Regions from separate parts of the Streptomyces sp. NPDC043746 genome, predicted to be linked through region 1. Evidence: predicted binding sites of a transcription regulator. Region 1 holds the regulator's gene; the other holds the start of a gene.
The links. Region 1 encodes HspR, which represses chaperone genes until heat shock. Its sites were predicted from a motif close to TTGAGNNNNNNNNNCTCAA; they were not measured.

Region 1 (6,856 bases):
GGAGGTGAGGACGAGGATGGTGTTGCGGAAGTCGACCGTGCGGCCCTGGCCGTCGGTGAGCCGGCCGTCGTCGAGGACCTGGAGCAGGATGTCGAAGACCTCGGGGTGGGCCTTCTCGACCTCGTCCAGGAGCACGACGCTGTACGGGCGGCGGCGGACGGCCTCGGTGAGCTGGCCGCCCTCCTCGTACCCGACGTAACCGGGCGGGGCCCCGACCAGGCGGGCGACGCTGTGCTTCTCGCCGTACTCGCTCATGTCGATGCGGATCATGGCCCGCTCGTCGTCGAAGAGGAAGTCCGCCAGCGCCTTGGCCAGCTCGGTCTTGCCGACGCCGGTGGGGCCGAGGAAGAGGAAGGACCCGGTGGGCCGGTCGGGGTCGGCGATCCCGGCGCGCGTACGGCGTACGGCGTCGGAGACGGCCTGCACGGCCTCGGTCTGCCCGATCAGCCGCTTGCCCAGCTCCGACTCCATCCGCAGCAGCTTCTGGGTCTCGCCCTCGAGCAGCCGCCCGGCCGGGATGCCGGTCCAGGCGCCGACGACGTCCGCGATGTCGTCCGGTCCGACCTCCTCCTTGACCATGGTGTCCTTGGATGCTTCCTGCTCGGCCTCGGCGGCCTCCTCCAACTCCCGCTCCAGGCCGGGGATCTCCCCGTACAGCAGCTTGGAGGCGGCGTCGAAGTCGCCGTCGCGCTGGGCCCGTTCGGCCTGGCCGCGCAGCTCGTCCAGGCGCTCCTTCAGCTCACCGACCCGGTTGAGGCCCTGCTTCTCCTTCTCCCAGCGTGCGTTGAGGCCGCGCAGCTCCTCCTCCTTGTCGGCGAGGTCGCGGCGAAGCTTCTCCAGACGCTGCTTGGAGGCGGCGTCGGACTCGTTCTTGAGGGCCAGCTCCTCCATGCGCAACCGGTCGACGGAGCGCTGGAGTTCGTCGATCTCCAGAGGCGAGGAGTCGATCTCCATCCGCAGCCGGGAGGCGGCCTCGTCGACGAGGTCGATGGCCTTGTCGGGGAGGAAGCGGGAGGTGATGTAGCGGTCGGAGAGGGTGGCGGCGGCCACCAGCGCCGAGTCCGCGATCTGGACCTTGTGATGGGCCTCGTAACGGCCCTTGAGCCCGCGCAGGATCGCGATGGTGTCCTCGACGGAGGGCTCCGCGACCAGCACCTGCTGGAAGCGGCGCTCCAGGGCCGGGTCCTTCTCGATGCGCTCGCGGTACTCGTCCAGCGTGGTCGCACCGACCATGCGCAGCTCGCCGCGGGCCAGCATCGGCTTGAGCATGTTGCCCGCGTCCATGGCGGAGTCGCCGCCCGCGCCGGCGCCGACGACGGTGTGCAGCTCGTCGATGAAGGTGATGATCTGGCCGTCGCTCTCCTTGATCTCGGAGAGGACGGTCTTCAGGCGCTCCTCGAACTCGCCGCGGTACTTCGCACCCGCGACCATCGCGCCGAGGTCGAGCGAGACCAGCCGCTTGTTCTTCAGGCTCTCGGGGACATCGCCCTTGACGATGCGCTGGGCGAGCCCTTCGACGACGGCCGTCTTGCCGACGCCGGGCTCGCCGATGAGCACGGGGTTGTTCTTCGTCCGGCGCGACAGCACCTGCACGACACGGCGGATCTCCTGGTCGCGGCCGATGACCGGGTCCAGCTTGCCCTCGCGCGCGGCGGCCGTGAAGTCGGTGCCGAACTTCTCCAGGGCCTTGTACTGACCCTCCGGGTCGGGTGTGGTCACCCGGCGCCCTCCCCTGCTCGTCTCGAACGCGGCCAGCAGCTTCTCGGCGGTGGCCCCCTGTGCGTCCAGGATCTCACCGGCGCGCCCGCCCTTCGCGGCGATGCCGATGAGCAGGTGCTCGGTGGAGAGGTACTCGTCGCCCAGCTCCTTCGCCCGCTGGGCCGCGTCCTGGATCACGGCCAGCAGCTCGCGGTTGGGCTGCGGCGGGGCGACGGTGGAGCCGGTGACGCTGGGCAGGGAGCCGAGCAGCTTCTCGGTCCCGGCGCGCACGAGGGCCTGGTCGGCCTCGACGGCGGCGAGCAGGTCGGTGATGTTGTCGTTGTCCTGGCCCCCCAGCAGCGCGAGGAGCAGATGCCCGGGGGTGAGGTCGGGGTGCCCGTCCTGCACGGCCCTGTCACTGGCCGCGTTGATGGCGTCGCGGCTCTTGTTGGTCAGTTCGGCGTCCACGGGTGCTTGCTCCTCCTCGCAGCTGGGGCGGTTCCTGTCCCTTGATGTATCCAGCGTACACAAAGTTGAGTCTATTCCGCTCAAGGTAATTCGAGGACTCTCCCCGGGCCCGGCGGCCGGGCCCGGGGACGCAGGGCTCAGGGACGCAGGGCTCAGGGGCCCAGGGCTCAGGGGCGGCGGGTCGGGCACGGGAGCGCCGCCCGCCGCCGCACGGACGCGGGCCGCCGCCTACGCTTCCCCCATGGCAGACGTACGGAACCCCACCCCCGAGTACCTCGCGTTCTGGCGCGAGCGGCATGTGTGCACCCTGACGACGCTCCGCCCGGACGGCACGCCGCACGTGGTCCCGGTGGGCGTGACGTACGACCCGGAGGCCGGGGTGGCACGGGTGATCACCGGCCGGGGCACCCGCAAGGTCGCCAACATCCTGGCCGCCGGCCCGGAGGGGGCACGGGTCGCCGTCTGCCAGATGCACAAGGCCCGGTGGGCGACGCTGGAGGGCCGCGCGACCATCCGTACGGAGCCGGAGGTCGTCGCGGACGCGGTGAGCCGTTACGCGGAGCGCTACGAGCGCACACCGAGGCCCAACCCGGAGCGCATCGTCATCGAGATCGCCCTGGACCGGGCCCTCGGAAACGCCTGACCGCCCCGGCCCCTCCCGTACGGCGACAGCACAACGGCGCCACCGTGTTCAGGTCACGGTGGCGCCGCTGTGTGGGGGAAGCGCCTGGAGCGACAGGTGACGACGGGGGAATCGCTCAGGCACTGCGGGGGGTGGCGGAAAGGGGTTCTGACGCGATCAGCTCGTGGTCCCGCTGATCGAGGTTCACAAAGATCATCCCGTATCTGACGGCGCAGCGGACGGGCTGCGGCGCGCCGCGGGGGCGGCGGAGGCACCGATAGGCGCGGACGTCCTCGTCCTCTTCCATCACCACGACGATCGGCTCTCCGAACAGGGTGACCATCAACGAGTCGCCACGGCGGGGGAGTGCCGTGAGCAGATCGATGAAATGCCACCCTGAGCGATAGGCGGTTGCCATCTCGCGCCGGAAGGTGCGGTCGTCCGGCGGCGTGGTCATGCCCGGCCCTTCTCGGCCGGAGCGGAGTCCCACGCCGCACCGGCGAGGCGGGCCGCCTCCACGTGCGCCCCGGCCTGACGGGCAGGGACCGCATCCCAGACGACGTCGCCTTGCTTCAGCGCCTTCGACCACGTTTCCACTGCCCGGTGGGGTACATCGCCCCGGGTCAGGTCCGAGGTACCGAACACCCCGAACGCGAGCCCGGCGGAGAAGGCCACAGCAAGCACCGAGCGAAGCGTTTTGTTACTCATGGTGGGCTTCGTCCTTACTTCCAAGGTTTCCTCTCCCCCGCATCACAAGACGATGGCCCATCGGGGCACGTCAAACCACAGAAACGATGCATCATGTTCCTGCTGATGCATCTTCCTGGGGGGTGGAGAATTGACCACGAAGAGGAAAAAAACGACACATCCCCACTCTGTCAGCACTTTGTGCGACGAGGGGGCACGGCTCTACGCCAGTGCGCTGAGCGTGGGGAAGATAGCCCGTGCCGAAGCGGAAGCCGCTCCGTGCCTCCTGGAGTTCGCCCTGCTGCACCCCGATCCGGACGACCCCACCTGGCTGCGGCCCGTACCGGCGTTCGCGGCACTCACGCAGCGGCTCCACCCCATCGAGCGCGAGATCCAGGAGCGCAGGCGCCTCTCGATCGAACTCACCAAAGCGTTCGAGCCCTTCATGGCCGTCAGCGCCCAGACGCCGCCGATCACCCACGCGATCACCGTCCTCGAAGGCATCAGCCGCATCAACGCCTCCATCAAGCTCGCCATGGCGGAGTGCAACTCCGAAGTCCTCACGATCCAGCCCGGAGGCGGCCGCAGCGAGGACACCCTGAACATGGCCATGGAGCGCGGAAACATGCTCATGCAGCGCGGGGTGGGCATGCGCACGTTGTACCAGCACACCGCCCGGCACAGCCAAGGCACTCTCAACTACGCGGCGCGCATGGCCGAGAGCAGGATGGAGATCCGGACCCTCGAAGAACTCGTGGAACGCCTCATGATCTTCGACCACACCGTCGCGTTCATCCCGGCCACGGACGACCGGACCGTGGCCCTCGAACTGCGGCATCCGGGCATTGTGAAATACCTCGTCAAGGTATTCGAGCAGTTCTGGCACCGGGCGATCCCCCTGCAGGACCAGATTCCTTACGACCCCGTGCCGGAGGGCATATCCGGGGTCCGCCACTCCATCGCCAAGCTGCTGGTCGAGGGCCATGTGGACGAGGCGATCGCCCGGCGCCTCGGTATGAACGTACGCACCTGCCGGTCCCACATCGCCAAACTCAGCGCCGCACTCGGCAGCAACAGCCGGGCCCAACTGGGATACCTGATCGCACGGTCGGGAATCCTGGAATCGGATTCCTGACCGCGCGAGGGAACGTGTCGCCCCGCTTAAAGCAGGGGGATCCCGCAGAGGCAGCGGTGAAGGCGGATCGGGCCCAGGCCGTCCCGTCGGCCGAGAACCGCCGGGCGGCCCCGCCCCACGCCCGGTACACCGCCGTCCAGCGCCCCATCGCCCGCCTGCTCGCCGAGGGCCGTGCCGAAGACCGGGTGGCCCGGAAGACAGGCGTCCGCGCCCGCCGCTCCCCCGCCGCCGAACTCATGCAGACCTCGGCGCCACCGGCCGCACTCCGACTCGGCACCCGCCTCGCCCGCTCCGGCATCGCCGGGGCCGGTCACGGCGGCGTACGAGGGCTTCTTGAAGCGCGTACGACAGCGGGGCCGGGAGAGCGGTGGAATCCCTCTCCCGGCCCCGCTGTCCGCAGAAGCAGACACGGAAACGAGCACAGACAGCAGACGCGGACGCGAACGCAGCCACCGAAGCAGCCGCGGCCCTGGCCGCAGGGGCGTGCCGCGGCCGCGGGGCCGGGGCGTGTCTAGTCCCCCATCGGCCTCTTCGGCTTGGGCCGCCACACCACCAGCGCCCCCGTCTGCTGCACGTCCTGGTACGGCACGAGGTCGCGGCGGTACGAGGCGTGTACCTGGGCCTCGCGCTGCTGCATGGCGACCGCCGCGCCGTCCACCGCCGCCGAGAGTTCGGCGACGCGCTGCTGGAGCGCGGCGACCTGGTTCTCCAGCTCGATGATGCGCTTGATGCCCGCCAGGTTGATGCCCTCGTCCTGCGACAGCTGCTGCACGGTGCGCAGCAGCTCGATGTCACGGGCCGAGTAACGTCGGCCGCGGCCGGCCGTGCGGTCCGGGGAGACCAGGCCGAGACGGTCGTACTGGCGCAGCGTCTGCGGGTGCAGGCCCGAGAGCTGGGCCGCGACCGAGATCACGTACACCGGCGATTCATCGGTCAGCTGGTACGGATTGCGTCGACGGCCGTCCATCTCAAGCTCCCTTCGCGGCCTGGAACAGTTCCGCCCGCGGGTCCTCGTCCGCGGTCGCCTTGCGGTAGGCCTCCAGCGCGTCCCGGGCCTCCGGGCCGAGGTCCGTGGGGACCGCCACCTCCACGGTGACGAGCAGGTCGCCGCGGGTGCCGTCCTTGCGGACCGCGCCCTTGCCCCGGGCGCGCATGGTGCGCCCGTTCGGAGTGCCTGCGGGCAGTTTCAGGGTGACCGAGGGGCCGCCGAGGGTGGGAACCCTCACCTCGCCGCCGAGCGTCGCCTCCGGGTAGGTGACGGGCACGGTGACCGTGAGGTTGTCGCCCTTGCGGCCGAAGACCGGGTGGGCGCCGACGTGGACGACCACGTACAGGTCGCCGGCCGGTCCGCCGCGCTCGCCCGGTCCGCCCTTGCCGCGCAGCCGGATCCGCTGGCCGTCGGAGACGCCCGCCGGGATCCTGACCTGCATGGTGCGGGCCGACTTGGCCCGGCCGCTGCCGTGGCAGACGTCGCACGGGTCCTGGGCGATCAGGCCCCGGCCCTTGCAGTCCACGCACGGGTCGGTGAGCGAGAAGCCGCCGCCGCTGCCGCGCGAGACCTGGCCGGTGCCGACGCAGGTCGGGCAGACCCGGGGGGTGCCGTTCTTGTCGCCGGTGCCGGAACACGCCTTGCAGGGCGCCTGGCTGGACATCCGCAACGGGACCGTCGCCCCGTCGACCGCCTCGCTGAAGCTGAGCGTCACCTCGGACTCGATGTCCTGGCCGCGCCGCGGCTGGACACGGGTGCCCGCGCCGCCCCGGTTGAACAGCCCGCCGAAGACGTCGCCTAGGCCGCCCCCGCCACCGCCGAACCCACCGCCGGCACCGCCCTGACCGCCGCCCGGGGCGCCACCGCCGAAGAGGTCGCCCAGGTCGAAGTTGAAGTTGCCGCCCGCACCACCGGGTCCGGCGCGGAAACCACCGTTGCCGAAGAGGGCGCGCGCCTCGTCGTACTCCTTGCGCCGCTTGGAGTCGCCGAGGACGTCGTTCGCCTCGGAGATCTCCTTGAAGCGCTCCTCCGCCTTGGCGTCACCCTTGTTGGCGTCGGGGTGGAACTCGCGGGCGAGCTTGCGGTACGCCTTCTTGATCTCGGCGTCGGTGGCGTCCTTGGGAACGCCGAGGACCTTGTAGTAGTCCTTCTCGACGAAGTCCTTCGTGCTCATCGACGTCCCTCCTTCCGGACGATCGGCCGAGGGGGGGGGGGGGGGGGGGGGGGGGGGGGAGGGGGGGGGGGAGAGGGGGGGGGG
Region 2 (23,623 bases), on a different contig from region 1:
CGAGGGCGGCGAGGAGGAGCCCGCGGGTGGCGGAGGCCTGCTCGGCGGCGCCGCCGAGCGCGAGCGGGGCGCGGGCGGCCTCGGCCGCGCGCGGCGGGGTCTTCTCGGCCAGCTCGGCGGCGATGCCGTGCAGCTTGGCGATGACCTCGGAGTACGCCTGGTGGGCCTCCAGGGCCGAGCCCTTGCCGGTGAGGGCGTCTCGGCGCAGGGAGGGCACGGTGGAGAGGTCTCGGCGCAGGGCGGCTGGAGCCGGTCCGTGGATCTCGTCGATCTGCTGGTCGACGCGGGTGGTGCGGGTGAGGCGGCCCTCCTCGCCCTCCTTGCCGTCGTCGGCCCGGCCGCCCGCGATGTACGCGGTGACGGCGTCGCGCTCGTCGGCCAGGGAGTGCGCCAGGGTGACGGCCTGCCGGTTCAGCTGGGACAGGGTCACCAGCCGCTGGGACTCGGCCAGATCGGAGGAGGCGCCGAGCGCCGCGGGGGCGCCCGCCGCGATGACGGTGATCCCGACGACGGCGACCCCGGCGACCAGCCGGCTCCGTACCCGTACGGTCCGCTTGTCGGCTACCGGAGCCGGAGGCTTCGCCCCGGAACCGTCACGCGTGCTGCCCTGGCTCCGCGGCCGCTTCTTCTGCACCGGTGCTCGCAATCTCGACTCGTCCACCCTTGAAGCAGAGGTGACGCTCGGTCACGTAGAAGGCCCCCGCTCCTGGTACGGCTTCCGACCATTCCAGTGCTTTTGAGAGGGGGACGCGCATCGACCGCTCCGCCACTCGAACGAGTGAACCGCACTCTTGAGTTGGCGAACAAGTCTCCCCAGAGACGCCTCTGACCATGCGTAGGGCGCGGGGTGGAACTTCGGCGCCGCCTTTGGCAAGATGCCCGCCCGCACTCGCTCCGGAGCCCCGCGCTCCGCGCACCGGGCCCGCGTTGACCTGCTGGTACGGCTGGAAACCGCTCCCGTGCGGGACTGGTGAAGACCTCGTGCAGACTGGCCCCATGCGCCTCGAACTCGCCACCGTCCCCGGCGACCCCGAACGCCCCAACGAGGACTGGGCATCCGCCGCCCTCCCCGCGTCCGGCCAGGGAGGCGTGGTGGTGGTGCTCGACGGCGTGACACCGCCGCGGGGGGACGACGGTTGTGCGCACACCGTCCCCTGGTTCACCGCCCGGCTGGGCGGCGCACTGGTGGAACTGGCGGGCTCACGGCGAGATCGGGATCTGGCCGAGATTCTGTCGGCGTCCATCCGGCGCACCGCCGACGCCCATCGGGCGACCTGTGACCTTTCTCACGTGCGCACGCCTCAGGCGACCGTGGCCCTGGCGCGTTGGAGCGAACACGCGATCGAGTACCTGGTCCTCTCCGATGCGGTGCTCCTGCTGGAGGCCCCGGACGGCACGGTCCGGGCGGTGGTGGACGACCGCCTCGACCGGCTGCCGCCGGGCTCGCTCTCCTCCACGGCGGACGTGGACTCCCGACTGCGGAACAGGGAGGGCGGCTTCTTCACGGCGGCTGCCGACCCCACGGTCTCCTCACGCGCGGTGACCGGCAGCGTGCCGACTGCCGGGGTCCGGTCGCTGACCGCGCTGACGGACGGGGCGGACCGGTGGACGGCGATGTTCCGGGAGGGCGACCGGGCGGCCACACCGGCGCTGCTGCGCAATGAGGGGCCCCGGGGGCTGATCGACCGGGTGCGGGAGCTGGAGGAGGCCGACGCGGCGGCCGGGCGCGTACGGCTGCGGCGGAGCAAGACGCACGACGACGCGACGGCGGTGTTCGTGGAGCTGTAGGGGCGGGGCGCCCGGTGGGAGGTGCCGGGCGGCTTCGCGGCACGCCGGGGCGCCGACACGCCGCCGGGCTCGCGGGACACCGGGCTCGCGGGACGCCGGGCTCGCGGGACGCCGGGTTCCGCCCACCGGACGTCGGCCTTGCCGGGCGTCACTCCTCCGCGCGGGAGTTCAGCTGGTGCAGCAGCCGGGCCAGCTCGGCCACCTCGGCCCGGTCCCAGTCGGCCAGCTTGCGGACGTACCGCCCGCGCCGGGCGTCGCGGACGCTGCGGAAGCGGGCGAGGCCCTCGTCCGTCAGCTGGACGAGCCAGGCGCGGCCGTCCGCCGGATCGGGTTCGCGGGCGACCAGCCCGAGGTCCTCCAGGGCCCGCAGCTGACGGCTCATGGTGGCCTTGCCGACGCCGAAGTAGGCCGCCAGCTCGGTGGCCCGCTGCCGACCCGCCGACTCCAGGCGGACGAGCAGCCCGTAGGCAGCAGGCTCCAGTTCGGGGTGGACCTCACGGGCCATCTCCCCCGAACTGGCCCGCGCCCGGCGCAGGAAGACCGCCAACTCGCGCTCCAGCGCCAGGAACTCGTGGTCCACGCCAGTTCCGGCGGCCCCGCCCGGCTCCCGCGCGCTCTCGCTCCCGTGCACGTCAGCACCCCTCGTACGGTTTCCTGCCGATGAAAGCCTCTTCCACGGCCGGTCAACGCCGCAGTTGGGCCAGTATTTCGCAGGAGCAGACCAACGGCGGCGGCCAGGCCCCCTTCCGTCGGCCCCGGGACGGGAAGACCCTGCCGGGCGGGCTCGACGGCGAGTGCAACCCGTACGGTGCCCGGGGCTACGGGCTCAGCAGGGCCGCCATGGTGAACCGGATGCGGGGCTTCACCACCGCCTACCGGGCGCGCAGCGGCCGGGACGCGGTCCGCTGCACCGCGAGGGGCCGGTGGGCCGCCTGCCGGCCCGTCCCCACGGTGTGGCAGTACACACATCGAGGGGCCTGATCGTCGGCGCCCACAACCGCTTCAGCGGTGGGCTGGGCCGTGCCGTAGGCGCCGGCTGACGGCAGACAGCAGACAGCAGCCGACGTCGACCGCTCGCGCTCCGGCCTCGGTGCCCCTCCCCGGGCCGCCGGGGTTCCGGGGCGCCCTGCCCCACTATGCACTCGACGTATACATGTTGGGTATAGTCCTCGGCGTACCGCACACCTGTGCGGATATGTCCGCGCAGAGGAGTGGTGTCCGCCATGCCCAAGAAGATGTCCGTGCTCGGTGGCGGGTTGGCCGCCGCTCTGGTGGCGACGCTCACACTGGCGCTCTCCGGCTGCTCGATGGAGACGACGGCTCCCGGCTCGGCACGGCAGGACGCGGCGGCCGAGGCCAAGGGGTCCTTCGGGCGTGCGGACTGCCGCAAGGCGAAGTGCATAGCCCTGACCTTCGACGCGGGGCCGGGGAAGGACACGCCGGAGCTGCTGGACATCCTGAAGGAGAAGAAGGTCTCCGCGACCTTCTTCCTGCTGGGCAAGAACCACGTCCTCAAGCACCCCGAGACCGTGCGGCGTATCCAGGACGAGGGCCATGAGGTGGCCAACCACACCTGGACGCACAAGATCCTCACCGACGAGAAGCCGGAGGTGATACGGGCCGAGCTGGAGAAGACGCAGGAGGCGATCGAGAAGATCACCGGGAAGCGGCCCCGGCTGATGCGCCCGCCGCAGGGCCGCACCGACGACCAGGTCTCCGGGATCAGCAAGGAGCTGGGGCTCTCGCAGGTGCTGTGGAGCGCGACCGCCAAGGACTACTCGACGAACGACTCCGCGCTGATCACCCGGCGGATCCTGGACCAGGCGGGCAAGGACGGCATCATCCTGCTCCACGACATCTACCCGGGCACGGTGCCCGCCGTGCCGGGGATCGTCGACGCGCTCCAGAAGGACGGCTACACCTTCGTGACCGTCCCGGAGCTGATGGCCCCGGCGGTGCCGGAGCCGGGCACGATCTACCGCCCCTGAGCACCGCCGGCCGTCCGCCGTCGCGGGACGGCCCGCCCACGTACGGCCGCGGGACGAACGCGAAGCGGCCCGCCCCCGCCCCGGGGAGCGGGCCGTCCGTACCGGCCGCGTACCTGATGCCGCGCCCGTCACTGCGTGGCGGTCAGGCCGCGGCCGGGATCCTCTCCTCCGCCGGGGCCGAGGCCGGGGCGAGGGCGATCTCCAGCACCTGGCGGACATCGGTGACCGGGTGGACGTCCAGCTTCTCCAGCACCTCGGCCGGGACGTCGTCCAGGTCGGCCTCGTTGCGCTGCGGGATCACCACGGTGGTGATGCCCGCGCGGTGGGCGGCCAGCAGCTTCTGCTTGACCCCGCCGATCGGCAGCACCCGGCCGGTCAGCGATACCTCACCCGTCATCGCCACATCCGTGCGGACGAGCCGTCCGGAGAGCAGCGAGGCCAGCGCGGTCGTGAGCGTGATGCCCGCGCTCGGGCCGTCCTTGGGGACCGCGCCCGCCGGGAAGTGGACGTGCACGCCCCGGTCCTTGAGGTCACCGACCGGAAGCTCCAGCTCCGCGCCGTGCGAGCGGAGGAAGCTGAGCGCGATCTGGGCGGACTCCTTCATGACGTCACCCAGCTGACCTGTCAGGGTCAGTCCGGAGGCCCCGGTCTCCGGGTCGGCGAGGGACGCCTCGACGAAGAGGACGTCACCGCCCGCCCCGGTCACCGCGAGCCCGGTGGCCACGCCCGGCACGGCGGTGCGGCGCTCGGCCGGGTCCTGGGCGGACTCGGGCACGTGGTGCGGCCGCCCGATCAGGCCGCGCAGATCCTCGTCCGTCACGGTGAACGGCAGCTCACGGTCGCCCAGTTCGTGCTGGGCCGCGACCTTGCGGAGCAGCCGCGCGATGGACCGCTCCAGATTCCGTACGCCCGCCTCGCGGGTGTACTCCCCGGCCAGCTTGCGCAGCGCGGACTCCTCCAGGGTGACCTCGTCCTTCTCCAGGCCGGACCGCTCCAGCTGGCGCGGGAGGAGGTGGTCCCGGGCGATGACGACCTTCTCGTCCTCGGTGTAGCCGTCGAGCCGGACCAGCTCCATGCGGTCGAGCAGGGCCTCCGGGATGGCTTCGAGGACGTTGGCGGTGGCGAGGAAGACGACGTCGCTGAGGTCGAGTTCGACCTCCAGGTAGTGGTCGCGGAAGGTGTGGTTCTGGGCCGGGTCGAGGACTTCGAGGAGGGCGGCGGCGGGGTCGCCCCGGAAGTCGGAGCCGACCTTGTCGATCTCGTCGAGCAGGACGACCGGGTTCATCGAACCGGCCTCCTTGATCGCCCGCACGATGCGTCCGGGGAGGGCGCCCACGTAGGTACGGCGGTGGCCGCGGATCTCCGCCTCGTCCCGGACCCCGCCGAGCGCGACCCGGACGAACTTGCGGCCCATGGCGTGCGCGACGGACTCCCCCAGTGAGGTCTTGCCGACGCCGGGCGGACCGACGAGAGCGAGCACGGCACCTCCGCGCCGTCCGCCCACGACCCCCAGCCCCCGGTCGGCGCGCCGCTTGCGCACCGCGAGGTACTCGGTGATCCGCTCCTTCACGTCCGCGAGACCGGCGTGCTCGGCGTCCAGGACGGCCTGTGCGCCCCGGATGTCGTAGGCGTCCTCGGTGCGCTCGTTCCAGGGGAGTTCGAGGACGGTGTCCAGCCAGGTCCTGATCCAGGCGCCCTCGGGGGACTGGTCGCTGGCCCGCTCCAGCTTCTGGACCTCCTTGAGCGCCGCCGTCCGGACGTGCTCGGGCAGCTCGGCGGCCTCCACACGGGCCCGGTAGTCGTCGGACTCGTCCTCCGGGTCGCCGTTGAGCTGGGACAGCTCCTTGCGTACGGCATCGAGCTGGCGGCGCAGCAGGAACTCGCGCTGCTGCTTGTCGACGCCCTCCTGGACGTCCTTGGCGATGGACTCGGCCACATCCTGCTCGGCCAGGTGCTCGCCCAGCCACTGGATGGCGAGCTTCAACCGCGCGACCGGGTCCACGGTCTCCAGGAGCCGGACCTTCTGCGCGGTGGAGAGGAACGGGGAGTATCCGGAGTTGTCGGCGAGGGCGGAGATGTCGTCGATCTGCTGGACCCGGTCCACGACCTGCCAGGCGCCGCGCTTCTTCAGCCAGCTGGTGGCGAGCGCCTTGTACTCCTTGGCCAGCTCGGCGACGGACCCGGGCAGCGGATCGGGCACGACGACGTCGATCACGGTCCCCTCGACCCAGAGCGCACGCCCCGGGCCGCTGGTCCCGGCCCCGATCCGGACCCGGTCACGAGCCCTGATGAGCGCGCCGGGGTCCCCGTCGCTCAGGCGTCCGACCTGCTCGACGGTGCCGAGGACGCCGGTCCCCGTGTACGTCCCGTCGATCCGCGGGACCAGCAGCACCTCGGGCTTGCCGCCCTCGGGCCGGGCAGCCGCCTGCGCGGCCTCCACGGCGGCGCGCACCTCGGCGTCGGACAGGTCCAGCGGCACCACCATGCCGGGCAGGACGACCTCGTCGTCGAGCGGCAGCACGGGCAGGTCGATCGGTGTGAACGCCTTGGACTCGTTAGTCATGATCTCCCCTTCGGCAGGCAAGTTGAGCTACATGGGCTCAATGCTTATGAGCCGCTGAATGTTCCCCTGGCGGTGTTCGCTCTGAGCGATCGACGGATGGCCACCGCGCGGGACCCTCGGGAGCGCGCACCGGAGAAGCGCTGTTCCCGCTGCGCTGTTCCCGGGCCCCCTCCCGCCTGCCTCTTTCCCCGCCGCGTGAACCGGATACGGTCCGGCGGGCGATAGGGAGGGTGTGAGGCTGTTGCGCCCTGTGGGGGAGGACCGGGATGACGGTACGGAGAGAGATGACGCGGCACTCGTCCGCGCCGTGGCACGCGGCGACACGGACGCGCTCGGCGCGCTCTACGACCGGCACGCCGGGTGGCTGCACGCCCGGCTCGCCCGGCGGTGCGCGGACGCGGAGACCGTACGCGAAGTACTCCAGGACACCTTCGTGACCGTGTGGCGCTCCGCCGCCTCGCATCGGGGCGCACAGGTCGGCGGATGGCTGTGGGTGATCGCCTCGCGTCGGCTCGTCGACGCCCTGCGGGCGGACGGCCGCGCGGACCGGCCCCCGGCTCCCCTCCGCCCGGCCCCGGAGGCCCTCGCGCCCTCCGCCGAGGACCGGGTGCTGGCAGGCCTGGAGTACGGGGACGTGGGCACCGCGCTGGCCGGGATCTCCCCGGAGCTGCGCGAGGTCCTGCGCGCCACGGTCGTGGACGGGCTCTCCACGAGGGAGGCCGCGGCGCTGCTCGGCATCCCCGAGGGCACGGTCAAGACCCGCGCCATGCGGGCCCGGCGGGAACTGCGGGCCGCACTGGAGCGGCTGGCGCCGGAAGGCGAAGCCCTGGGAGGTACGGCATGAGCCGGGAACGCCGGGGCCGGGGTCCCGGCTGGCACGTGGACGGCGAGCTGGCCGGGCGCTACGCGGCCGGTACGGCTGCCGAGAGCGACGCCTGGTCCCTGGAGAAGCACGTCGAGGTGTGCGGCACCTGCGCGGCCCTGGTGTCGTCGGCGGTCCGGACGGCCCCGGAGACGGGCGCGCTGCTGGCCGGTGTCCGGTCGGCGGTGCTGGAGCGGGTGGCGCGGGCGGTGCCCGCGTACGCCGACGCGGCCCCAGGCTCCGACGCGAGCCCAGCCCCCGCTGTGGGCACCGCCGCGAGCCCGCCCACGGCCGCCCGGCCCGCCGCGGCCCCGGGCTCCGGCGCGGACCCCACCGCCTACCCACCTGCCGACGCCCGCACCCCGGCAGCCCCCAGCACGGCCGCGGCAGCCACGGGGGTGCCGCCGCGGCTGCCGCGGGCTGCTCGGGCCCTCTGGGCGGCGGGGCCCGCCCTGCGGGGGGCCTGGCCGGTGGCGCTCGTCGTCGTCGCCCTCGGGGCGCTCGCGCTGTCGTACGGGGCCGGGCTCGGGGCCTCCGTACGGCCGTTGCTGCTGGTGACGGCGCCGGTGCTGCCGCTCGCCGGGGTCGCCCTGTCGTACGGGCGGCACGCCGATCCGCTGTACGAGGTCATCACCTCGACCCCGTCCGGCGGGCTGCGGCTGCTGCTGGTACGGGCCGCCGCCGTGCTCGGGGTGAGCGTCCCCGCGCTGACGCTCGCCGGGGCGGTGCTGCCCCCGGCGACGGGCGGCCCGGGGGCAGCCGCCTGGCTGCTGCCGGCGCTGGCGCTGACGCTCGCCGCGCTCGCGCTGGGCAGTTTCGTCGGCAGCCGCCGGGGGGCGGCTGCCGTCGGAGGGGCCTGGGCCGTGTTCGTCGTCGCCCCGGCCACCGTCGGCGGCCCTGCCGGGGCGACGCTGGCGGCGGGGGCCTCCCCGTACTTCTCCGGGCCCGCCGTCCAGAGCGGCTGGGCCGCCGGGGCCCTGGTGTGCGCGCTGCTGCTCGCCGCCCGCCGCCGATCCTTCGACCATCTGGAGACACCGTGACCGCCAAGGTCGCCGGGCTGACCGTCCGGCACCGCAGGAAGACCGCCCTGGACGCCGTGGACCTCGACCTCCCTCGGGGTGTGCACGGGCTGCTCGGGCCCAACGGGGCGGGCAAGACCTCCCTCATCCGGGTACTGGCCACGGTCTCGGCCCCCGACGCGGGGCGTGTGGAGCTGCTCGGCCGGGACGTCGGCCCGGGGGCCGACCACCGCGAGCGGGCCGCTGTACGCCGCCTCCTCGGCTATCTGCCGCAGGAGTTCGGCCACTACCCCGGCTTCACGGTCCGCGAGTTCGTCGGCTACGTGGCCTGGCTCAAGGAGATGGACGGGGCGGGGGTCGCCGCCGCCGTGGAACGCGCGGTGGACCGGGTCGGTCTCGGCGACCGGATCGACGCCAAGGTGAAGACGCTCTCCGGCGGCATGGTGCGACGGGTCGGCATCGCCCAGGCGATCGTCAACGAGCCCGAACTCCTGCTGCTGGACGAGCCGACGGCCGGTCTCGACCCGGAGCAGCGCGTCGAGTTCCGTGCCCTGCTGCGGGAGCTGGGCCGCACCTCCACCGTGATCGTCTCCACGCATCTGGTCGAGGACGTCGCCGCCGCCTGCACGGACGTGACCCTGATCGAAGCGGGCCGGATCGCCTACCGGGGCACGACCGCCGACCTGGTCGGGCTGGGCGACGCGGCGGACGGGCTCGGCGGCAACCCGATCGAGCGCGGCTACACCGCCGCCCTGCGCGCACACCGTACGGGGGCGGGGGCATGACGGAGACGCTGGACCAGGCGCCCGCCGCCCGGACCGCCACCCCACCCCCCGTCCGTCACCCCTCCCGGGCGGCTTTCCGGGCCGAGCTGAGACGGGGGATCGCCCCCTGGACCGCCCCGGCCGTCGCCCTCACCATCGCTGTGCCGATGATCAGCAAGGCCGTTCAGTGGCAGGGAAGTTGGGGTGAAACGCAAGGGCTGCTGCACTCGTGCGCCACGCTGCTGGGCGGGCCGCTGGTCGCGGCCGCCGGGTGCTGGCAGGGAGGCAGGGATCACCGTCGTGGAACCACCGCCCTGTGGCTCACGGTCCCTCGTGGGCGCCCGGCCCAGCTGGTGATGGCCGCCCTGCCGGTGGCGCTGTGGGCCGTCGTCGGGCACCTGCTGGCCGTGGTGGGGGTGCTGGCGGCGACCTGGCCGTACACCGGGGCGGGCGGGCCCTCGGCGGGGCTGATCGCCGTGGACGCGTGGTTCCTGGTATGTGCCGCGTTCGCCGGGTTCGTGGTCGGGCGCCTGTGGCGGTGGCGGCTGGCCGCGCCGGTGCTCGCGGCGGCCACGTACCTCGCCCTCGGCATCCCCTCGTACTCCGACTCCGACCTCCGCTTCCTGAACCCGGCCGAGCAGTACTACCTGGTCGGCCGGGTGCCGGTGGCGTGGTTCGTGCCCGCGATGGTGGTCTGGGCGGGCGCCCCGGTGCTCGCCCTGGTCATCGGGTACGCGGCCCGGCGCCGGCTGTTCGCCCTCGTACCGCTGGTGGTCGCAGCCCTTCTGGCTCCCCTCGTCGTGAGCAGCGGCGACGACCTGTTCCGGGACGACCCGGCGGCCGAGCGGCTGATCTGTACGGAGGCGGTGCCGCAGGTCTGCGTGAGCGCGCTGGAAGGCCCGCTGCTGCCCCAGGTGTCCGACGCGCTGACCGGGCTGTTCTCCCGCCTGGACGGGGTTCCGGGGGCGCCCCGGCGGTACGTCCAGACCCCCGACGACCGGCGGCTCCCGCCCGACACCGCCCGGCTGCCCGTCTCGTCCCTCGGCTGGACCGTGGCGCGCGGCAGGCTCACCGACCCCGCCGCGTACGCCTGGGAGACGGCCGCCCGCCTCGCCGACCGCGACTGCCCCCTGGCCGTGATCATGGCGGAGGACCCCGCGACCGCACGCGTGGGGGAGACCGACGAGGCCGTGGCGCAGTGGCTGGCCCCCCTGGGCGGCTCATGGCTCGACCCCGACCGGGGCGGCAGATACCTGGACCGGCTCACGGCCATGGACGGGACCGAGCGCCGCGCCTGGCTCGGCCGCTATCTCGCCACCCGTACCAGCTGCGACCCGAAGGCGGTGCCCACGCTGTGACGACCCCCGTACGGACGGTGCCGGGCAGGCTGCCCGTCCTCTATCTGCGCTCCCGCGCCGTCCCGGCGACCCTGGCCGCGCTGGCGGGCGTCGCCCTGCTCGCCGCGTGGGCCGCCGACTGGCTGCAGAGCCGACCGCAGTTCGACCACACCGCGCGCGTCCCGGTGCAGGCGCTCGCCCCGCTGCTCGCCGCCGCCGCGATCGGCACCGGGTTCTTCTCGCACACCGAGGAGCTGGACCGCACCGCCGTCCGCCGCTGGTGGCCCCGGCGGCTGGCGTGTCTGCTGGCCCTCACCGCACTCGCCGCCGGGGCCCTCGCCCTCGCCGTCCCGGGGCAGCCGGAGCAGTTCGGCGCCACGGCGATGGTGCGCAACGTGCTGGGGGCGACGGGGGTGACGGCCGCGGCGGCCACGGTCCTGGGGGCGCGGGCGAGCTGGCTGCCGATGACGGTCTACGGGGGCGCGGTCTACCTGGCGGCCCCCCGGACCCCGGGCGGGGCGGCGGCGTACTGGGCCTGGCCGATGCAGCCGGGGCCGCAGGCGGCGGCGTGGGCGGTGGCGGGAGCGGCGTACGTGGCGGGGGCCGCGCTCCTGGTGCTGCGCGGCCCCCGCCCGGAGCGCTGAGAGACCGCGGCCGGCCCCGGCCCGCCCCGAGGCCGGTCGGCAGGGGGCGGCCGGGGCGCGAAGGTGATCTCCCTGGGGCCGCAGCTTCCACGCTCCTAAAATCGGGCCCATGGAGCCCCGCACCGACGCCACCGACGCCTTCACCTGCGCCATGATCCCGCCCGCCCCCGTCACCCTGGACCGCCGCGAAGGCCCCTTCGGCGAGGTCGTCCTGCGCGGGCGCGGGGAGCACTTCGAGATCATCGCCAACGGCTGCTTCCTGATGGACACCTCCGACGGACGCTCCGAGCGACTGCTGATCGATGCCGCCCTGGCCGCCCTGCCCGCCGGGCGGACCGGCCCCTCCGTGCTGATCGGCGGGCTCGGGGTGGGCTTCTCGCTGCTGCGGGCGGCCGAGGAGGAGCGGTGGGGGCGGATCGCGGTCGTGGAGCGGGAGCGGGCGATCGTGGACTGGCACCGGCACGGGCCGCTGGACCGGATCTCCGGGGCGGCGCTGGCCGATCCCCGCACCGAGATCCTCCACACGGATCTGCTCGACCACCTCCGTACCACCACGGAGCGTTACGACGCGCTCTGCCTGGACATCGACAACGGGCCGGACTGGACCGTCACGGAGGACAACGGAAGCCTCTACTCCCCCACCGGACTGGCCCGCTGTCTCGACCGGCTGACCCCGGGCGGGGTGCTCGCGGTCTGGTCGGCGCAGCCGTCGGCGAGCTTCGAACGGGCGTTGCGGAATGCCGGGTTCACCAGAGTTCGGACCGAAGAAGTGGCTGTTGCCCGAGGTGTGCCCGACGTGGTCCATCTCGCATCGAAGAGTTACTGAAAGGGGCGCGGAACCCCCTGTCGGTATGCCCGGCCCGGCGGTGAGGCGGTCATCGCGGCACAAGGCCGACGATCCGCCGCCCCGCCGGGCCGCTCCCGCACCCTCGGGGCAACACCCTGCGTAGCCGAGAGCCCTCCGCTGCCTTTACGCTGCTGAGCGGCACACGGGGATCACCCACGAAATCCACGAGCGAAGACCGTGCCTCACGGGGGTTGGCCCCCCGCGAGAGCGGGCAGGGGCGGGGCGATGGAACAGACACACACCACCCACAACGGCGTCGCGGCCACCCCGGGGGCCCAGCGGCGGGTGCTGGTCGTCGAGGACGACGCCACGATCGTCGACGCCATTGCCGCCCGGCTCCGGGCGGAGGGCTTCCTGGTGCAGACCGCGCTGGACGGGCCCGCGGCCGTGGACGCCGCCGAGGCCTGGCAGCCCGACCTGATGGTGCTCGACATCATGCTCCCGGGCTTCGACGGCCTGGAGGTCTGCCGCCGGGTGCAGGCGCAGCGCCCGGTGCCGGTGCTGATGCTCACCGCGCGCGACGACGAGACCGACATGCTCGTCGGTCTCGGGGTCGGCGCCGACGACTACATGACCAAGCCGTTCTCCATGCGGGAGCTGGCCGCTCGGGTGCACGTCCTGCTGCGCCGGGTGGAACGCGCCGCCCTGGCCGCCGTCACCCCCCGCAGCGGGATGCTGCGCCTCGGTGAGCTGGAGATCGACCACGCCCAGCGCCGGGTCCGGGTGCGGTCCGAGGACGTCCACCTCACGCCGACCGAGTTCGACCTGCTGGTCTGCCTGGCGAACACCCCGCGGGCGGTGCTCTCCCGCGAGCAGCTGCTGGCCGAGGTCTGGGACTGGGCGGACGCCTCGGGCACCCGTACGGTCGACAGCCACATCAAGGCGCTCCGCCGCAAGATCGGAGCCGAGCGGATCCGTACGGTGCACGGCGTGGGGTACGCCCTGGAGACCCCGGCTCCATGACCCGACCAGGGTCGGGGGTGCGGCCCTTCTCCATCAAGGCCAAGCTGGGCACGCTCGTCGTGGTCTCGGTGTTCATCACGACGGGGCTGCTGATCGTGGCCCTGCGGACCCGTACCGAGTTCCAGTTCATCACCGTCTTCTCGGTGATCGCGACGCTGCTGATCACCCAGTTCGTGGCGCACGGGCTGACCGCGCCGCTGGACGAGATGCGGGCGGTGGCCCGGTCGATCTCGCACGGCGACTACACGCGCCGGGTGAGCGGCGCCGGGCGGCGGGACGAGCTGGGCGACCTGGCCCGGACGATCAACCGCATGGCGGACGACCTGGAGGCGGAGGACCGGCACCGCAAGGAGCTGGTCGCCAACGTCTCCCACGAGCTGCGCACGCCCATCGCGGCGCTGCGGGCCGTGCTGGAGAACGTGGTGGACGGGGTGTCCGCCGCCGATCCGGAGACGATGCGTACGGCCCTGAAGCAGACCGAGCGGCTCGGCCGGCTGGTGGAGACGCTGCTGGACCTGTCCCGGCTGGACAACGGGGTGGTGGCGCTCAGGGCCCGCCGTTTCGAGGTGTGGCCGTATCTTTCGGGCGTACTGAAAGAAGCCAATCTCGCCGCCTCGCAGCGCCGGCTGTCGTCGGGGTCGGGCAACCACTCCCGTACGGACGTCCATCTCCACCTGGACGTCTCGCCGCCGGAACTCACCGCGCACGCGGACGCCGAGCGGCTGCACCAGGTGGTGGCCAACCTCATCGACAACGCGGTCAAGCACAGCCCGCCGCACGGCCGGGTGACGGTGCTGGCCCGGCGCGGCCCCTCCCCGGAGTCGCTGGTCCTGGAGGTCCTCGACGAGGGCCCCGGCATCCCGGAGGCGGAGCGGCACCGGGTCTTCGAGCGGTTCAACCGGGGCCAGGCCCCCTCACCGCACGGCCCGGGCAGCGACGGCGGTACGGGACTGGGCCTCGCGATCGCCCGCTGGGCGGTGGATCTCCACGGCGGCCGGATCGGGGTGGCCGAATCCGCTCGGGGCTGCCGCATCCAGGTCACCCTCCCGGGGCTGCCCGAGCGAAGCGGTTGACGATGCGGTTGACATAGGGTTCGAACCGGGAGGGCGCGGTCCCCGTGTCCTTCTGGGAGGGGGTCCCCGAGGGGAGCCCCAGGGGATACGGTCGCAGGACCGTATCCACGGTCCTGCGTACCCGAAGTGCAGTGGAACCTCGCTTGTTTCCCGCCATTTCCTGCGCCGAAACCCGCGTTGCGATGTGATGTGCACGACGAAGCACCGGCCCGGCCTGCAAGGAACGGTTTGGGGGGCGTAGCCTTGATTTCCGCTGTCCATCACCTTGTGAAGCGGAAGAGGGCGGTTGCCGCCGTGTCGTCTCAGTCCCCCAGTAACTCGAGCATCTCGACCGACCAAGCCAGCCCGGGTACCGACCCGGCCGCCGCTTTCGGCGCCAATGAGTGGCTCGTCGACGAGATCTACCAGCAGTACCTCCAGGATCCCAGTTCGGTCGATCGCGCCTGGTGGGACTTCTTCGCCGACTACAAGCCGGGTTCCTCCGGCACGGCGGACAAGCCCGCTCCCGGCGCCGCAGCCTCGGGGGCTGCGGCACCCCAGGCCCCGGCCGCCACCACCCCGGCGAAGCCCGCGGCCCCGGCCGCTGCCGCTCCGGCCCCGGCGAAGCCCGCCGCCGCCCCGGCGGCACCGGCACCGGCCAAGCCCGCCGAGGCCGCCCCGGCTGCCGCTCCGGCGAAGCCCGCGGCGGCCAAGCCCGCCGCCGCGCCCGCCAAGCCGAAGGCCACGGCGGACGAGGCCACCGAGGCCCCGGCAGGACCGGAGTACGTGACGCTGCGCGGCCCCTCGGCCGCCGTCGCGAAGAACATGAACGCCTCGCTGGAGCTGCCGACGGCCACGTCCGTCCGCGCGGTCCCGGTGAAGCTGCTCTTCGACAACCGCATCGTCATCAACAACCACCTCAAGCGCGCCCGCGGCGGGAAGATCTCCTTCACGCACCTCATCGGGTACGCGATGGTCCAGGCCCTCAAGGCCATGCCGTCGATGAACCACTCCTTCGCCGAGAAGGACGGCAAGCCGACCCTGGTCAAGCCGGAGCACGTCAACCTGGGTCTCGCCATCGACCTGGTGAAGCCGAACGGCGACCGCCAGCTGGTCGTCGCGGCCATCAAGAAGGCCGAGACGCTCAACTTCTTCGAGTTCTGGCAGGCGTACGAGGACATCGTCCGGCGCGCCCGCATCGGCAAGCTCGGCATGGACGACTTCACCGGCGTCACCGCCTCGCTGACCAACCCCGGCGGCATCGGCACCGTCCACTCGGTGCCCCGCCTGATGCCCGGGCAGGGCCTCATCATGGGCGTCGGCGCGATGGACTACCCGGCGGAGTTCCAGGGCACCTCCCAGGACACCCTGAACAAGCTCGGCATCTCGAAGGTCATGACGCTCACGTCGACCTACGACCACCGGGTCATCCAGGGCGCCGCCTCCGGCGAGTTCCTGCGGATCGTCTCGCAGCTGCTGCTCGGCCAGAACGACTTCTACGACGAGATCTTCAAGGCCCTGCGCATCCCGTACGAGCCGGTCCGCTGGCTCACGGACATCGACGCGTCGCACGACAGCGACGTGACGAAGGCCGCGCGGGTCTTCGAGCTGATCCACTCCTACCGGGTCCGCGGCCACGTCATGGCCGACACCGACCCGCTGGAGTACCGCCAGCGCAAGCACCCCGACCTCGACATCACCGAGCACGGCCTCACCCTGTGGGACCTGGAGCGGGACTTCGCGGTCGGCGGGTTCGCCGGCAAGTCGATGATGAAGCTCCGCGACATCCTCGGCGTGCTGCGTGAGTCGTACTGCCGCACCACCGGCATCGAGTTCATGCACATCCAGGACCCGAAGCAGCGCAAGTGGCTCCAGGACCGGGTGGAGCGGCCCCGCGCCCAGCAGCCCGAGCGCGAGGAGCAGCTGCGCATCCTGCGCCGGCTGAACGCGGCCGAGGCGTTCGAGACCTTCCTGCAGACCAAGTACGTCGGCCAGAAGCGGTTCTCGCTGGAGGGCGGCGAGTCCGTCATCCCGCTGCTCGACGCGGTCATCGACTCCGCCGCCGAGGCCCGCCTCGACGAGGTCGTCATCGGCATGGCCCACCGCGGCCGCCTGAACGTGCTGGCGAACATCGTCGGCAAGTCGTACGCGCAGATCTTCCGCGAGTTCGAGGGCAACCTCGACCCGCGCTCGATGCACGGCTCCGGCGACGTCAAGTACCACCTGGGCGCCGAGGGCACCTTCACCGGTCTGGACGGCGAGCAGATCAAGGTCTCGCTGGCCGCCAACCCCTCGCACCTGGAGGCGGTCGACCCGGTCCTGGAGGGCATCGCCCGCGCCAAGCAGGACATCATCAACAAGGGCGGCACGGACTTCACGGTCCTGCCGATCGCGCTCCACGGCGACGCGGCCTTCGCGGGCCAGGGCGTCGTCGCCGAGACGCTCAACATGTCGCAGCTGCGCGGCTACCGCACCGGCGGCACCGTGCACGTGGTGATCAACAACCAGGTCGGCTTCACCGCCGCCCCGGAGTCCTCGCGCTCCTCGATGTACGCCACCGACGTGGCGCGCATGATCGAGGCGCCGATCATCCACGTCAACGGTGACGACCCGGAGGCCGTGGTCCGCGTCGCGCGGCTCGCCTTCGAGTTCCGGCAGGCGTTCAACAAGGACGTCGTGATCGACCTCATCTGCTACCGCCGCCGCGGTCACAACGAGGGCGACAACCCGGAGTTCACCAACCCGCAGATGTACACGCTGATCGACAAGAAGCGCTCGGTGCGCAAGCTCTACACCGAGTCCCTCATCGGTCGCGGCGACATCACGCTGGAAGAGGCCGAGCAGGCGCTCCAGGACTTCCAGGGGCAGCTGGAGAAGGTTTTCGCCGAGGTCCGCGAGGCCACCTCGCAGCCGGCCGCCCCGCACGTCCCGGAGCCGCAGGCCGCGTTCCCGGTGGCCGTGGACACGGCGGTCTCCGCCGAGGTCATCAAGCGGATCGCCGAGTCCCAGGTCAACATCCCCGAGTCGATCACCGTGCACCCCCGTCTGATGCCGCAGATGCAGCGTCGCGCGGCCTCGGTGGAGAACGGCACGATCGACTGGGGCATGGGCGAGACCCTGGCCATCGGTTCGCTGCTGATGGAGGGCACCCCGGTCCGGCTCGCCGGCCAGGACAGCCGCCGCGGCACCTTCGGCCAGCGCCACGCGGTCCTGGTGGACCAGGTCACCGGCGAGGACTACACCCCGCTGCTGTACCTCACCGAGGACCAGGCCCGGTACAACGTCTACGACTCGCTCCTCAGCGAGTACGCGGCGATGGGCTTCGAGTACGGCTACTCGCTGGCCCGCCCGGAGTCGCTGGTCATCTGGGAGGCCCAGTTCGGTGACTTCGTCAACGGCGCGCAGACCGTCGTGGACGAGTTCATCTCCTCGGCCGAGCAGAAGTGGGGCCAGACCTCCGGCGTCACGCTGCTGCTGCCGCACGGCTACGAGGGCCAGGGCCCGGACCACAGCTCCGCCCGCCCCGAGCGCTTCCTCCAGATGTGCGCGCAGGACAACATGACGGTCGCGATGCCGACCCTCCCCTCGAACTACTTCCACCTGCTGCGCTGGCAGGTGCACAACCCGCACCACAAGCCGCTCATCGTCTTCACCCCGAAGTCGATGCTGCGTCTGAAGGCGGCGGCGTCGAAGATCGAGGAGTTCACCAGCGGCGGCTTCCGCCCGGTGATCGGCGACGACACCGTCAAGGCGGAGGACGTCCGCAAGGTCGTCTTCGTCTCGGGCAAGCTCTTCTACGACCTGGACGCCGAGCGGGAGAAGCGCGGAGACACGGAGACCGCGCTCATCCGGCTGGAGCGGCTGTACCCGCTGCCGGGTGCGGAGATCCAGGCCGAGATCGCCAAGTACCCGAACGCCGAGAAGTACCTGTGGGCCCAGGAGGAGCCGGCCAACCAGGGTGCGTGGCCGTTCATCGCGCTCAACCTGATCGACCACCTGGACCTGGCCGTCGGCGCGGACGTGCCGCACGGCGAGCGCCTGCGCCGCATCTCGCGGCCGCACGGCTCGTCCCCGGCGGTCGGCTCGGCCAAGCGTCACCAGGCGGAGCAGACGCAGCTGGTCAACGAGGTCTTCGAGGCCTGAGGACCGCATGGCCGAACACACCGGGGACCCGGCTCCGCGCTCGTCGCGGGGCCGGGTCCCCGGCGTTTCCCCGCTGGATATCCTTCTCCCATGTACTTCACGGACCGTGGCATCGAGGAACTGGAGAAGCGGCGCGGCGAGGAGGAGGTCACCTTCGAGTGGCTGGCCGAGCAGCTGCGTACGTTCGTCGATCTCAACCCCGACTTCGAGGTGCCGGTCGAGCGCCTGGCGACCTGGCTGGCCCGGCTGGACGACGAGGACGACGAGGACGCGTGAGCCCGAGGGACCCGGGCCCACAGCCGCTCAGCGCGCCTCCGTAGCCGCCCTGGCCCGGTGGTACGCGAGCCCGAGCGCGCCCTGCGCCAGCAGCAGGGCTCCGGCGGCGGCCCAGCCCCCGCTGCGTCGGCGGGCGCCCCAGAGCAGCAGCGGAAGCCCGGCCGCGAGCTGGGCGGCGGCGATGGCCCGGGCCCGGGGTCCGCGCACCCAGGGGCCGAGGCTGCTGCTCTCGACCGCGTCGAGTTCGGCCCGTACGGCATCACGCCACCCCGCCCACTCCACGCGCTCCGCCCCGCGCTGCACCGCCGCGACGCTGCGCAGCCGGTCCGCGCTCTCCCCCGGGCCGAGCCCGGCGGGCAGGGTGAGTCCCGTCCGGGTCAGGACCGCGAGCAGCCCGCGCAGCCGTGCCTCGGCATCCGCGTCCGGGTCGGGCCGGGTCAGCTCCTCCAGGGCCTGGAGGTCCAGTACGGGGTCGAGCCCGAGGCGGGCCGCGAAGGTGCGCATCGCCTCGTCCTCGCCCACCGGGGTGCCGTCGGCCAGCCAGATGTAGCCGACCGTGCGGCGGAATCCCGCGGCGAGGGTGTAGCCGGCCCGGTCGGCGTCCCACCACAGGGCGAGCACCGGCCAGGGGGAGCCGACGGCCAGCGCGGTGGCACAGCCGCCGAGGACCCGGTCGACCGGTTCGGGGGCGTCGCCGGAGGGGCCGGTCTCCCGCCAGGGCTTCCCCTCGGGGACGAGAACACTCCACTCCTCGCCCGCCCGCGTCAGCAGCATCCGCTCGCGCAGCAGGTGGGCGAGCGGCCGTACGGTCTCGGGATCGGCACGGCACAGCAGCAGCGCCCCGGTGGATGTCGCGTTCATAGGCCACACGCTAGGGCAATTTGCTCACGTTCGACGCCTTTTGATCACCTCAGACACCGCCGACACCCCTTGACTTCCCGCATCCGCGATATATCGTGTTGTTTACGAGACGCGATATGTTGCGTCGTGATCCTCTCCGGGAGGTCCATCCATGACTGCGTCGAAGCGGACCGTCGCCGAGCCGCAGAAGCTCGCCTTCGACGACCCGGTGACCGCCCTCCAGGTACGGGTCGTCGGCGGCACGGTCAACGTGGTCGGGACCGACGAGCCGGGCGCCCGGCTGGAGGTCGCCGCCGTCGAGGGCCCACCGCTTCTGGTGACGTACGAGGACGGTCGGCTGACCGTGGCGTACGAGGACCTCCCCTGGCAGGACCTCCTGCGCTGGCTCGACCCCGGCGGGCGCCGCCGCAGCGCGGTCGTCTCGCTCACCGTGCCCGCCGCGGCGTCGGTGGAGGTCGGCGTGGTCGGCGCGGGCGCCGTCGTCTCCGGGATCGAGGGCCGCACCGACGTACGGGGCATCACCGGGGACATCACCCTGGTCGGGCTGAGCGGGGCGGTCCGCGGGGACTCCGTATCGGGCAGCCTGGAGGCCCAGGGCGTCACCGGGGACCTGCGCTTCCACTCGGTGGCCGGGGACCTGACGGTGGTGGACGGGGCGGGCGCCTCGGTCCGGGCCGAGTCGATCAGCGGCGACATGGTCCTGGACGTCGAGCCCTCGGCCGCCGCCGCGGACCGGCCCACCGACATCCGGCTGACCACGGTCTCCGGTGAGATCGCGATCCGTCTCCCGCATCCGGCGGACGCCCGGGTCGAGGCGAACACCGCCAGCGGGGCCGTCTCCAACGCCTTCGAGGACCTGCGGGTCGGCGGGCAGTGGGGCGCGAAGAAGATCACCGGCACGCTGGGCGCCGGGACGGGGACCCTGAAGGCGACGACCGTCTCCGGTTCGATCGCCCTGCTGCGCAGGCCCCCGGCCGAGGATGCCGCCCATGGTGCCGAGCCGACCGGAAAGGTTCTCTGACATGGCCCCCGTATTCGCCCACGGCCGACTGCGCCTGTACCTGCTCAAGCTCCTGGACGAGGCCCCGCGCCACGGCTACGAGGTGATCCGGCTGCTGGAGGAGCGCTTCCAGGGCCTGTACGCCCCCTCCGCCGGCACGGTCTACCCCCGGCTGGCCAAACTGGAGGCCGAGGGACTGGTCACCCACGCCACCGAGGGCGGCCGCAAGGTCTACTCGATCACCGACGCCGGACGCGAGGAGCTGGCGGGCCGCAGCGGTGAACTGGCCGACCTGGAGCTGGAGATCCGCGACTCCCTGGCCGAACTGGCCGCCGAGATACGCGACGACGTGCGCGGGGCAGCCGGCCGGCTCCGCGACGACATGCGGGCCGCCGCCTCCGAGTCCCGTACGGCCCGGGGCAAGCAGCCCTCCTCTCCCTTCGGGGACCTGGGCGACTTCGGGGACTTCGGCAACCTGGGCGACCTGGCGGACAGCAAGGCGTGGCACGCGGCCAAGGAGGAGGTGCGCCGGGCCAAGGAGGAATGGCAGGAGCAGGCGCGCCGGGCGAAGGACGAGTCCCGCCGCGCCCGCGAGGAGGCCCGGCAGGCCCGCCGCCAGGCCAAGGAGGCCCAGGACCGGGCGCGCGAACAGATGCGGGACGCCGCCCGCCAGGTGCAGGAGCACTTCGCCCGGGGCGACTGGCCCTCCGGCGTAAGGGAGGGCCTGGCCGAGATCACCGGCCAGCTCGGCGGCTTCGCCCGCTCGGGCGGCTGGCCCCCGTTCGGCAGGCCCTGGTCCGCCGACGCGGAGGCGGAGGCGGCCGACACGGCCGGAGGACCGGAGACCGTCCACGCCCCCCGCTGGGGCGAGGACGTCCCGACCACGGACGACCCCGCCCGCGACCTGGACCGCCTGCTGGACCGCTTCCGCGACACGGTCCGGGACGCGGCCCGCGACCACGGCGTGACGGACACCCAGCTGACCGAGGCCCGCCACCACCTCGGCGCGGCGGCGACCCGCATCGAGGCGCTGCTGACCCCACCGGAGACGGACGGGAAGAAGGGCGGCTGAGCCGAAAGCGCGCGGACGCGCTCGGGGGCGGGGCCTGCTGTGTACGGGCCCCGCCCCGCCGTACGTCGTCGAGGGCGCCCTCGCCGTGTGCCCCCTCGACGCGGGAGACGATCGCGCCGACATCGATCCCGACACCCCTCTCTCGTCAATCAAAGTCGACAACATCGTCGGCCAGCCGGGCATGCCGCTCGATGTCGTACCGGGTACGGCCGTAGCGCAGCTTGCCCCGCTCGATCCCCTCGGTGGCGAAACCCGACCGCTGGGCGACCCGGCAGGAGGCGTGGTTGTCGGTACGGTGGCCCAGCTCCAGCCGGTACAGCCCCTGTCGGCGAAACGCCCAGCGCGCCACCGCCCGTACGCCCGCCGAGGCGACGCCCCGGCCGCGGGCGCTCTCCGTGGTCCAGTAGGAGACCCAGGCCGTGTCGTGGGTCTGGTTGATGTCCTGGAGGGCCACGCAGCCGAGCGCCCCGCCCTTCTCCCCCGTGACGGCCCAGGAGTAGTCGGTCCGGGCCCCGCGCTCCCGGGTGCGTTCCGCGATCCAGGCCAGCGCGCTGGAGAGGTCGAAGACGGGCCGGTCCGTCTGGCGGTCCATCTCGTCCGGCTCGAAGGCACGGAGTACGGCGGGGGCGTCGACGGGGAGCCAGGGCCGGAGCAGGAATCCTTCAGGAGTGGTCAGTTCGTCCATGCGGCCCAGCCTCCCGTACGGTGACCACCACCTCCGACCCGGGCCACGCCAGGACGGCCACCCGGCCGCCGTACGGCGCCGTGCCGATGACGTGGGCGGCCCGCCCGGCGACGGAGATCCGCCAGCCGCGGGCGGAGGGCGGGAGGGACAGCTCCGTGGTGCCGGGGCGGGTGGCCGCCCGGTAGGCGAGGCGGTAGGTGCGGCTGCCCGCGTCGTACGTGTCGGAGCGCACCGTGCCCGCGACGGCGGGGGCGTACGGGGTCGCCGTCTGCTCCTTGTTCGTACGGAAGCGGCCCTGCTCGTCCACCGCGCAGTAGCCGCCGCCGTAGCACCAGACGTACCCGGCCCAGCCGGAGCTGTAGCGGTTCAGGGAGGCGACGGCCTCGCGGTAGAAACGGCCCATGTTCGGGAGGGAGTTGTTGAGCGGGCCCCACTCCCCCACGACCACGGGCATCCCGTACCGGGCCGGATAGGCGGTGACGGCGGCCTCGTACGCCTCGATCCACCCCGCGTCCGGGTCGTAGTCGGCGCCCGCCTCCATGGCGGTGTTGTAGAAGTGCGGGGCGTACACGGTCCGGCTGTCGTGGATCCGGCCGAGGCCGGTGGGCACGCCCTCCCCGACGATCGGCGTCGGCTCGACGAAGAGCCAGGTGGAACGGTCCTTGGCGCGGATGGCGCGGGCGAGGCGGTTGTACATCGGGGTGAGGTGCTCGGCCTCGATCCGGCGGGCGGCGGTCGGCAGGTCCTCGCCCTCGCGCAGTTCCCCCATCGGCTCGTTGATCAGGTCGTAGCCGATGACGGCCGGATGGCCGCGGAAGCGTTCGGCCAGGACCTGCCACATGGCGGCCTGGGCGCGTTGCAGGTCGGGGTCCTCGTAGAGGTGGGTGAAGGCCCGCTGGACGGCCGGTTCGAAGTACTCCGAGAACCAGTCGTCGGGGTTGGGGGTGAACGGCAGCCCGTCGGTCCTGGTGGCCCAGGCGGGGATGCCCCGGTGGCCGAACGCGGGCCCGAAGACGTCCTGGTGGGCGTCGATGAGGACGTGGATGCGGTGCTTGTGCGCCCAGTCCAGGATGCGCTCGATCTTCCGGAGGTAGCGCTCGCTGTACTGGCCGCGCCGGGGCTCCAGGTCGTCCCAGAAGACCAGCAGCCGGGCGAAGTTGAAGCCGCCTGCCCGCAGGTCGCGGAAGTGGCGTTCGGTGATGGCACTGAGCGCGGCCTCGCCCCGGTTCGTCTTGTCCTCGACGTTCCAGCCGCGCAGGGTGAGGGTGCGGCCCCGGCTGTCGGTGAGGGGTGGGATGGAGCGTTCGAACGTCGAGGGGGCGGCGGCCCGGGTGGGTGCGGGGTCCGCCGAGGCGGCGGGAGCGAGGGCCCCCGCCGCCAGGACGGACGCGACGACAAGTGCTATGAGTGCTCTGCCCATACGCATGGGCGGCATCCCATCAGCAGAGCTGACACTTGTTCAAGTATGAGGTGCTGACTACTTCTGCGGAGTTCTGTGGAGCTACTCCGTCGGCCGGAGCACGATCTTCCCGAACTGCTCGCCGTCGGCCAGCCGCTGGAACGCCTCACGGGCCCGGTCCAGCGGCAGCACCTCGTCGATGACCGGCCGCACGCCGGTGGTGGCGCAGAACGCGAGCAGGTCCTCCAGCTCGTCCTTGGTCCCCATGGTGGAGCCGACGACCTTCAGCTCCAGGAAGAAGATCCGGGTCAGCTCGGCGTGCGAGGGCCGGTCGCCGCTGGTGGCCCCGGAGATGACGAG

Region 2: a site for HspR is predicted at 6,362-6,380, ahead of lon (endopeptidase La). Genes of this name have one in related genera too.

Annotation. Positions count from the first base shown of each region.
Region 1 covers NZ_JBWKCM010000037.1:33,889-40,744, reverse strand. Annotated here, with positions in the region: gene clpB (ATP-dependent chaperone ClpB) at 1-2,166, opposite strand, end outside; gene AC0682_RS28485 (pyridoxamine 5'-phosphate oxidase family protein) at 2,408-2,809, shown strand; gene AC0682_RS28480 (Rieske (2Fe-2S) protein) at 2,925-3,245, opposite strand; gene AC0682_RS28475 (hypothetical protein) at 3,242-3,496, opposite strand; gene AC0682_RS28470 (helix-turn-helix transcriptional regulator) at 3,717-4,610, shown strand; gene AC0682_RS28465 (hypothetical protein) at 4,637-5,020, opposite strand; gene AC0682_RS28460 (heat shock protein transcriptional repressor HspR) at 5,122-5,577, opposite strand; gene dnaJ (molecular chaperone DnaJ) at 5,579-6,772, opposite strand.
Region 2 covers NZ_JBWKCM010000003.1:286,705-310,327, forward strand. Annotated here, with positions in the region: gene AC0682_RS05095 (sensor histidine kinase) at 1-634, opposite strand, end outside; gene AC0682_RS05100 (hypothetical protein) at 997-1,788, shown strand; gene AC0682_RS05105 (MarR family winged helix-turn-helix transcriptional regulator) at 1,937-2,419, opposite strand; gene AC0682_RS05110 (hypothetical protein) at 2,449-2,769, shown strand; gene AC0682_RS05115 (polysaccharide deacetylase family protein) at 3,012-3,776, shown strand; gene lon (endopeptidase La) at 3,919-6,339, opposite strand; gene AC0682_RS05125 (RNA polymerase sigma factor) at 6,572-7,183, shown strand; gene AC0682_RS05130 (zf-HC2 domain-containing protein) at 7,180-8,241, shown strand; gene AC0682_RS05135 (ABC transporter ATP-binding protein) at 8,238-9,005, shown strand; gene AC0682_RS05140 (hypothetical protein) at 9,002-10,342, shown strand; gene AC0682_RS05145 (hypothetical protein) at 10,339-10,965, shown strand; gene AC0682_RS05150 (spermidine synthase) at 11,075-11,791, shown strand; gene AC0682_RS05155 (response regulator transcription factor) at 12,038-12,775, shown strand; gene AC0682_RS05160 (HAMP domain-containing sensor histidine kinase) at 12,772-13,848, shown strand; gene AC0682_RS05165 (multifunctional oxoglutarate decarboxylase/oxoglutarate dehydrogenase thiamine pyrophosphate-binding subunit/dihydrolipoyllysine-residue succinyltransferase subunit) at 14,143-17,970, shown strand; gene AC0682_RS05170 (DUF6104 family protein) at 18,061-18,246, shown strand; gene AC0682_RS05175 (hypothetical protein) at 18,274-19,107, opposite strand; gene AC0682_RS05180 (DUF4097 family beta strand repeat-containing protein) at 19,259-20,128, shown strand; gene AC0682_RS05185 (PadR family transcriptional regulator) at 20,130-21,179, shown strand; gene AC0682_RS05190 (GNAT family N-acetyltransferase) at 21,325-21,864, opposite strand; gene AC0682_RS05195 (cellulase family glycosylhydrolase) at 21,842-23,290, opposite strand; gene AC0682_RS05200 (zinc-binding dehydrogenase) at 23,366-23,623, opposite strand, start outside.